2 regions of the Arthrobacter sp. D5-1 genome follow, and region 1 is predicted to be linked to the other one. Evidence: predicted binding sites of a transcription regulator. Region 1 holds the regulator's gene; the other holds the start of a gene.
The links. The regulator LexA, encoded in region 1, represses DNA repair genes until DNA is damaged. The targets are predictions, from matches to a motif close to TCGAACANNTGTTCGA.
Positions count from the first base shown of each region.

Region 2: umuD (translesion error-prone DNA polymerase V autoproteolytic subunit) is a predicted target of LexA. The motif match lies at 2,169-2,184, and genes of this name have one in related genera.

Region 1 covers NZ_CP014571.1:1,852,165-1,856,573, forward strand. Annotated here, with positions in the region: gene hflX (GTPase HflX) at 1-68, shown strand, start outside; gene AYX22_RS08485 (ATP-dependent DNA helicase) at 61-2,121, shown strand; gene lexA (transcriptional repressor LexA) at 2,118-2,861, opposite strand; gene AYX22_RS08495 (LysM peptidoglycan-binding domain-containing protein) at 3,207-3,566, shown strand; gene AYX22_RS08500 (histidinol-phosphate transaminase) at 3,645-4,409, shown strand, end outside.
Region 2 covers NZ_CP014571.1:1,603,654-1,608,062, forward strand. Annotated here, with positions in the region: gene AYX22_RS07410 (GMC oxidoreductase) at 1-133, opposite strand, end outside; gene AYX22_RS07415 (hypothetical protein) at 282-713, opposite strand; gene AYX22_RS24300 (hypothetical protein) at 712-840, shown strand; gene AYX22_RS07420 (dihydrofolate reductase family protein) at 892-1,488, shown strand; gene AYX22_RS07425 (hypothetical protein) at 1,513-1,944, opposite strand; gene umuD (translesion error-prone DNA polymerase V autoproteolytic subunit) at 2,198-2,629, shown strand; gene AYX22_RS07435 (hypothetical protein) at 2,677-3,042, shown strand; gene AYX22_RS07440 (low molecular weight phosphatase family protein) at 3,089-3,505, opposite strand; gene AYX22_RS07445 (arsenate reductase ArsC) at 3,505-4,161, opposite strand; gene AYX22_RS07450 (FAD-dependent oxidoreductase) at 4,197-4,409, opposite strand, start outside.

The DNA.
Region 1 (4,409 bases):
CCCGTGTTGTTGTCATGGTCCGCGAAGGACTGGCAGCCGAACTGGAGCCGTTCGTCACCAATGGTTGAGAAGGTGGCGGCGGACGCCGTCGAGTCGTTGGGGGAGAAGACCACCCTCGAGTTGTTGGACCGGGCTGTTGCCGGCATGGGCGGTCAAAGCCGTACCGGGCAGCACGAGATGGCCAAGCATGTCACCAGGGCCATCGAGACCGGGGAGCACCTGCTGGTCCAGGCGGGAACGGGAACAGGTAAGTCCTTGGCGTACCTGATTCCATTGATCGCGCATTCGATGGACAGCGACAAACCGACTTTGGTGTCCACCGCCACCTTGGCACTCCAAACACAGATTGTTGGCCGCGACCTTCCCCGGCTGTTGGAGACCATCAACCCGGCCCTTGAACGCCCCGTCAACGTGGCGCTCGTCAAGGGCAGGGCCAACTACGTCTGCCGGCAAAAACTCGAAGGCGGGTTCCCCAGTGAGGAACCGTCCGAGGGTCAGCTGTTCTCCCTGGGCGAGGACACCAGTGTCCCGCACTTTGCGGCGTCCATGGGGGGACCGCAATCACAGCTGGGCAAGGAAGTGGTCCGGCTTCGCGAATGGGCCGAAAAGACCACTACCGGCGACCGTGACGAACTCATGCCCGGCGTCACGGACCGGGCTTGGCGGCAAGTCTCCGTGACGTCCATGGAGTGCCTCGGCGCGCAGAAGTGTCCCCTCGCCGAGGAGTGCTTCAGTGAGTTGGCCCGGTCCCGCGCAGGCGAAGCCGACGTCGTTGTCACCAACCATGCCATGCTGGCCGTCAGCGCCTTCGAGGGGCTGGCTGTGCTGCCCGAATACGACGTCGTGGTAGTGGATGAGGCCCATGAACTGCAGGACCGGGTGACGGGCGCGGTGTCAGGCCAGTTGTCCGTGGCCATGGTCCATGCGGCGGCGTCGAGCGCGCGCAAGCACACGGCCATCACGGTGGATGCCCTCAACGCGGCCGCCGATCGTTTGGATATGGCCATAGCGGGCGTGCCCAATGGTCTTCTGCCCAGTGGGCTCAATGACGAACAGCTCGACTGTTTGGACCAACTGAGGGAAGCCACACGCGCAGCATTGTCGGATTCGAAGACGGATTCTTCCAACGCGGTCGACGGCGGCAGGCAGCTGGCGCGTTCACGGCTCATGCTCATTCTGGAGCTGTGCGAGCGGATGCTCGCGGCCAAGGAGAACCGGGAAGTGGTGTGGTTTTCCCGCAACAGTACGTTCGATCCCCAGCAGGGATACTCGCAACCCGACGAGACCGCTCCGGCCCTGATCAACATTGCGCCCCTGAGTGTGGCGGGACGCCTGCGCGAAGGTCTCTTTGCCGGTCACACAGTGGTGCTGACTTCAGCTACCCTGGCCATCGGCTCGGCTTTCGAACCGGCTGCAGGTGGCCTTGGACTGATTGGCGATGGAGCGCCAAGCTGGACCGGGATCGATGTTGGCTCGCCCTTCGATTACCCCAAGCAGGGTGTGCTTTACGTGGCCAAGCACTTGCCCAAGCCTGGCCGTGGAACTTCGCCCGAGGCCCTGGATGAGTTGGAAGACCTCATCCGCGCTTCCGGTGGGGGAGCGCTGTGTCTTTTCTCGTCGCGGCGGGCGGCTGAGGAAGCCGCCGATGCCATGAGGCTTCGTCTCGACGTCAGTATTCTCTGTCAGGGTGAATCCACCATGGCCGCATTGGTGAAGCAGTTCGCCGACGAGCCCGATACCTGCCTCTTCGGCACGATGTCGCTGTGGCAGGGTGTGGATGTCCCCGGTGGTTCGTGCCGCCTTGTGGTCATAGACCGAATCCCGTTCCCGCGTCCGGATGACCCGTTGATGACTGCCCGCTCTCGTGCCGTGGCACAGTCGGGTGGAAACGGATTCATGGCCGTGTCAGCGACCCACGCCGCCATTCGTCTGGCCCAGGGGGCAGGCCGGCTCATCCGTTCCACCGGGGACAAAGGGGTTGTAGCGGTCCTGGACTCCCGGCTCTCAACAGAGCGCTATGGGGGCTTCCTCAGGGCAGCCCTGCCGCCGTTCTGGGCGACGACGGACCGAACCGTGGTTCGGGGCGTCCTGGAGCGTCTGGGCCCGGCCAAAGCCTCCTAGAGGGAACGCAGGACCGACACGACCTTGCCCATGATGGTGGCTTGGTCGCCGAGGATGGGTTCGTACTGGGTGTTCTGCGGAAGAAGCCAGGTGTGCCCATCGCGCTGGCGGAAGGTTTTGACGGTTGCTTCGTCGTCCAGCAGTGCTGCCACGATGTCTCCGTTGATGGCGTCGTTCTGCCGGCGGACAACTACCCAGTCGCCGTCGCAGATCGCGGCATCGATCATCGAGTCGCCGGCCACCTTCAGCATGAAGAGTTCGCCGTGCCCTACGAGTTGCCGGGGCAGGGCAAGCACGTCCTCCACGGTCTGGTCAGCAAGGATGGGGCCGCCGGCAGCGATCCGACCAACCAGCGGGACCATGGCAGTATCGCTGGCGCTGGCAAGCTCTGTGACGGCAAAGCCACCCGTGCTGCGGAGCGTAGTGGGTGCTTCCACTCCCGGAATGGTTCCGCCATCGAGGGTCAACGGCATGAGGACTTCCATGGCCCGGGGACGTTTGGGATCGCGGCGGAGATATCCAAGCTTCTCCAGCTGGGAGAGCTGGTGCGTCACGCTCGACAGGCTTGCCAGGCCCACGGTGTCTCCAATTTCGCGCATGCTGGGCGGATAACCGTTGTCATTGACGGACCGCTGGATGGTTTCCAGGATCTTCTTCTGACGGACAGTCAGGCTCTTGGGACTCTTTTGAGGCTGCTGGCTCCGCAGGGGTGCCCCGCCGCCGGTGGCTTTCGCTGCCATGTTCGCCAATGCCTTTCCATTCCGCCCGGAGTGAGCCCGGGGTCGTCGGGTCTACAAAAAATGTCAGACCCTCCTGTTCCACTGAAACAGTGCTGTTTCTTCACTCAAACGTAGGGCAGCCACAGGCGTTTATCAAACATTTGTTCTAGCGAGTCTCGACACCGTTCGTTGATAAGTGCTAAAAATGTCATAGCAAGGTTCGAATATGTGTTCTATAAACCTGATGCTGACGCCGGCTGTTCGAACGAAGTGTTCGAACTGACGGAGTTGGGCAGGGGAACACACAGAATTGGCAGCCATGTACCGGGACCCGGCGCACGGCAATAGCTCAGAAGGGCTCAGCTCATGTCCGCAATCACTACGTTCGCTGATTTCCGCACCACCCAGGCGCCTGCGCGTCTGCGCCTGACCCGACGGGGACGGATGGTCTTCTTCGGTATCCCGGCGATGCTGCTGGTGGCTGCGCTGCTGAGCCTGGCTGGATTTATCACGTCACCGGCCAAGGCTTCGGATTCCCAGGCGCAACTCCAACCGCCCGTCGCTGTCACTGTTACGGTTCAGCCGGGACAATCGCTGTGGGGCATCGCCGGAGCCGCTGCTCCTGAGCGGGATCCCCGCGACGTGATTGCGGAGATCATCCAGCTCAATGACCTCCGTGGCGGCCGTATCCAGCCGGGTCAGCAACTGTTCGTGCCCGCAAATTAGTACGTTGCATGCCCGCATGAGCCGGCCACCCGGCGTCACAGTTAGTCGGCAGTCCCGGCGGCCCCTTAAACTGTGGTGGTGAGTGACCAGCTTGAGCGACTTAACCGACTACCCCTTCGGACCAACCTGCGTGGACTGAGCCCTTACGGTGCTCCGCAGCTTGACGTCCCCATTTTGCTCAACGTCAACGAAAACACCCATGGCGTCCCGGCTGATGTGCAGGCAGCCATCACAGAAGCTGTTGCTGCTGCGGCCACGGGGCTCAACCGCTACCCGGACCGGGAGTTCACGGAACTTCGCCAGGCGCTGGCCGACTACCTTGGTCACAATCTTTCCCCGGACAACATCTGGGCAGCCAATGGCTCCAATGAGGTTCTGCAGCAGATCCTCCAAGCATTTGGCGGACCCGGCCGGAAAGCACTGGGATTCCCGCCCACGTATTCCATGTACCCGTTGCTGGCCAGCGGCACGGATACCGAATACGTCCGCGGAGTCAGGGCTGACGACTACGGCCTCGATGCTGCCTCCGCCGCTGCACAGGTCCGGGAGACAGGTGCCAACATCGTGTTCCTGTGTTCACCCAACAATCCCACGGGAACAGGTCTGGGGCTGGATGTCGTTGAGGCTGTTTATGAGGCAGGCGAAGCCAGCCAGGCAATAGTGATCGTGGACGAGGCTTACCACGAGTTCGCACACGACAATACCCCGAGCGCCCTGACCTTGTTGCCGGGACGCGAGCGTCTGATCGTTTCCCGCACCATGAGCAAGGCCTTTGCCCTTGCCGGTGCCCGACTGGGCTATATGGCTGCTGCTCCCGAGGTCACGGATGCCATCCGGCTGGTC
Region 2 (4,409 bases), 250 kb from region 1:
CGGAGCCCACCACCACTGCGTCGACTTTTTCGATGCCGATGCCGATGCCGATGCCGCTGCCGCGGTGGCGTGGCGGATCAGACGCGGGCTCAAACCCCGCATCCCCACTGTTCCCGGTCCCCAGACGACCCATGGCCGTTCCTCTCAGAGGAGAGCTGACTACATAGCTGCAGCTGACGCCGCCGGGTGTGGCCGGGCGTTGCCTCCGCGGACTATGGGGCTTATGTTCCCACCGGGCAGGGGATCTGTAAATGAGGTGGCGTACTTGGGTTCAGGGTGCACTAGACGATCCGGGTGTAGATCATGTCGAAGTCGTGCTCCAGCGGCCCGCCCGGGTAGGTGCCGCGCTCCAGGCGGGCGGTGATGGTGTTGCCGTCCTCGGTGAGGCGGCCAACGAAGCGCTGGGGCCAGTCCGGGCCATCCCGGAAGAGAATCCAGACGTAATCCTTGAGCGTCATGTCATAGATCCGGGCGACCCCTCGGGAATCGAAATAGTGCTGCTGGAAGGCTCCGTCCGAGCCGGTGGCACCAATGACGCTGACCGCATTGGGGTACTCCGGCCGCTGGACCGTGGATCGTTGGATGAGGAAACCGCCACCCTCCAGCCATTCGAAAGTCGTCCGGCCGGAGACCTCCTGGCCAGGTACTGACGTTTCCCACTCGCCGACGAGGATCGTCAGTTGCTCCAACGTGGGTTTTGGATCCCGTGCCATGGCTGCCTCTTTTCGCGTCGTCGCGCTGGTGGACAGGTTCAGCGTAGGGCTCGTCCGTTCTGCCGTACAGATGCGCCGCCGGATGCTCCGCATGGAACGGCAGAACGCCATGCAGGTGGTGCTGTGATGGCCGGGCTGGCCCCTGGCCGCACCGGGCGTGCGGTGGCAGGATGGGCGCATGAGCCGTGTCACTTGTGATCTGACTGTTTCCCTTGACGGATTTGTTGCCGGGCCCAACCAGTCCCCGGACAAGCCGCTGGGGGAGGGCGGCGAGAGCCTGCACCGTTGGCAGTTCGAGGAGCGGGAGGCCAGCGCAGCAGAGATCGCGGGCATCCTCGAAGCTGGTGCTTACATCATGGGCCGGAACATGTTCGCCGGTCCCGGATCGGGCCGGTGGGATCAGGAATGGCGCGGCTGGTGGGGTGAGGAACCCCCGTATCATGCACCTGTTTTCGTCCTGACCCATCACCAGCGCGAGCCGCTGGCGATGGAAGGTGGCACCACTTTTCACTTCGTCACTGACGGCATCGAATCGGCCTTGGCCCAGGCCCGGGAAGCCGCCGGGGATAGGGATGTGGCGATTGCGGGGGGAGCGCAAACCGCTCGTCAGTATCTCTCCGCAGGCCTCATGGACGAACTGCGGCTTCACATCTCGCCGGTGATCCTGGGTGGTGGCGAACGGCTGCTCGACGGCGTGGGGGACGTGACGCTTGAACCGATCGAAGCGCGCGGGACCGGACTCGTCACCCACGTGCGGTATCGGGTGCAGCGCTGATCCGGACCTGGCGCCATCGCGGTATCAGTGCTGGCGGGTGACCCTGCGTGTCTCACGGAACTCCGCGGGTACCGTGATAGCGCCCTTTGGGACGGCGACGGTAATGCCCTTCTTCGTCACGCTGGTGACGTTCTGACCCCACTGCTTCGCGTACTCGACGATGGGTCGCGCTGCAGCCCTGTTGCGGACGATGGCGACGAGCACGATCGTGAGGAACCCGAGGGTCAGCAGCCCCGGCACCATGATGGCGACCACCGGGCTGATGAGGCCGTTCAGGAACAGAGCCGGACCGAGGAACCACAGCGCAACCGAGGAGAACATGAACGCGAGAACCAATTTCTCGGAGCGTGCGTGGACGGCCTGCGCGCGTGCCAGCTCATCCGGGTAGCGTTCCTTGACTATGCGTGTGACATCGGCGCTGAGCGCATCAGCGACGTCCTTGCTCCGGGCGGTCATGGCTCTCCAATGCGCGATATCCGGCCACCACGGTATTGAACCCTGTAGCCGAAGACGGTGGTTTGTTCAGTTCCTGCCAAGTAGCAGTTCGCTTGACCTTCCCTAAAATACCTGTCTTTCGCCAAGACGCATGAACGGCGGCCCTCCATACCGCCGGCTTCCTGGCGCCGCAGCAAACTTCGCGGAGTGACAACAATGTCCGTCATCCGCTGTACACTCGAGTATCGAACATATATTCGAATAAAGGTGTGTTGTGGGCGTGATAGTCGGCCCCCGCGTGATAGATGCGGGCTTTTCCCTGATGTCGGTTTTGCTGGCACCTCTCCCGGTGGCGGCCGGGTATCCGTCGCCGGCGCAGGACTATTTTGATGGCCGGATCGATCTCAACGAGCACCTTATCAAGGACGTCACCAGCACTTTTGTGGTCAGGGTGACGGGGCAGTCCATGGAAGGTGCCGGGATCAGTGATGGAGACGAGCTGATCGTCAACCGTGCGCTGGAGCCGAAGGATGGGTCCGTCGTCGTGGCTGTCCTCGATGGTGAACTGACCATCAAAAGGCTCCGCGTCAGGCCTTCGGGAGTGATCCTTCAAGCGGACAATCCCAAGTATCCGGACATCCGTGTGCCGGCACTGTCCGAACTCACCATCTGGGGAGTTGCCACCACGTGCCTGCACCACATCTGAGTTCGACCCGTTGGCAAGGCCCAATTCCCAGCGGGCTTTGGGAGCGGATGGGCGCCGAGTTCGGCCTGCCAAGCCTGGAAAGGGTCCGGAGCCGGCTTGCGCAGATACATGAGGATCCGGAACCGGTGATGCAACAAGTGGTGCGGGTGTTTTCCGCAGAGGGCACCTACTGCCCGGGCTTCCAGTTCCGGGAAGACCTGTCCTTGCACCCCGTGGTGATGGGGCTGTTTGCGCGGGCCATGGCCCTGAGGATTCCACATAACTACTTTGCTGCGTGGATGGTCACCGGATGCCCGGCGCTGCGCGAGGGCAGGCCGGTGGACCTCGTGGACCGGCTGGCGCCAGCTGTTCTCATCGCTGCCTTGGAACGATCTTTCGAGCACGGCCCTGGAGTTGGTCGTGGTTCAGTGTGATGGGTGTCAGGGCCCTGCGTCCAGCTCGACGGCGAGCCTTGTCGGGTTAGGTTGTCGCGAGATCGCTGTAGAGGGTTTGGACGCGGGTTTTGATGTCGTCGCGGACCAGGCGCATGCGTTCCATGCCTCCGATGCCACGTTCTGAGGGTTCGTCGGTTTCCCAGATTTCGAAGCGTTTCCCGGTCGGTGGGTCGAGTTTGGCTTCGGTTCCCAGAACGATGACGGCGTCCACGGTGTCGAGGACTTCGTCGGTGACCGGTTTGGGATACTCGCCGGTGACGTCGATGCCCAGTTCGGCCAGGGATTCCACGGACTGGGCGTTCAACGCCGCGCCGGGTTTTGTTCCGGCTGAGTAGACGGTGACGTTGTCCCCAGCCAGTTCCCGCATGAGAGCTGCGGCGAGCTGGGATTTGCCGCCGTTCTTGCTGCAGACGAACAGGACGGCGGGATGTTCCGAGGTCATTAGAGTGCAGTCTCTTTCGTCAGGGAGGCGACCAGGTTCTTCACACGGCCGTGGATTTCATCACGGATGGTCCGGACGGTGTCGAGGGGCTGGTCAGCGGGGTCGGTGAGTTCCCAGTCTTCGTAGCGTTTGCCGGGGTAGATCGGGCAGGAGTCGCCGCAGCCCATGGTGATGACCACGTCGGAGGCGCGGACGACGTCGTCGGTGAGCGGTTTGGGGTATTCCTTGCCCAGATCCAAGCCCATCTCGTTCATGACTGTCACGACGTTGGCGTCGAGTTCTGATGCGGGCAGGGACCCGGCGGAGCGGACGCGGATCTTGCCTTTGGCTTCGGCTGTGAGCAGGGCCGCGGCCATTTGGGAGCGGCCGGCGTTCTGTACGCAAACGAACAACACCTCCGGGATCTCCGAGGCGAGGGAGCTTTTTGACTTGGCCAGGGCGTGGAGCCTGTCGTTGGCGAAGTGCTCGGTGGTCGCGGGCAGGTAGGCGCTGACCTTCGCGGTGCGGGCCAGTGCTGTGTAGGACTCGAAGACGTAGCGTTCGACGGTTTCTGCGGCGAAGATCCCTGCGTAACGTCCGGCGAGCCGGTCACTGATGCGGTGGAGTACTTCGGTGTTGTCCTGCAGGCCGAGCGTGGTTTCCTGGTGGTCGGTCATGACAGTGCTCCAATGGTTGTTTTGGTGACTGGCTTTCAGCTGGTGGTGCCGGATCGGCCGTGTGCGAGCCCGGTCGGGAAGCCGACAAATGCCGGTTCCGGTGTGGAGCAGCAGCCTGACTCGGGCTCCTGCGACCCGGTGGTGGCAGGGGCGGGAACATCGCAGCTGGTACCGGCGTCCGCGGAGCATACCCCCGTTTCGGGCAGTTCAAGGAGGACGGTGTCCGCCGATTCCTGGTCACCGGCGAG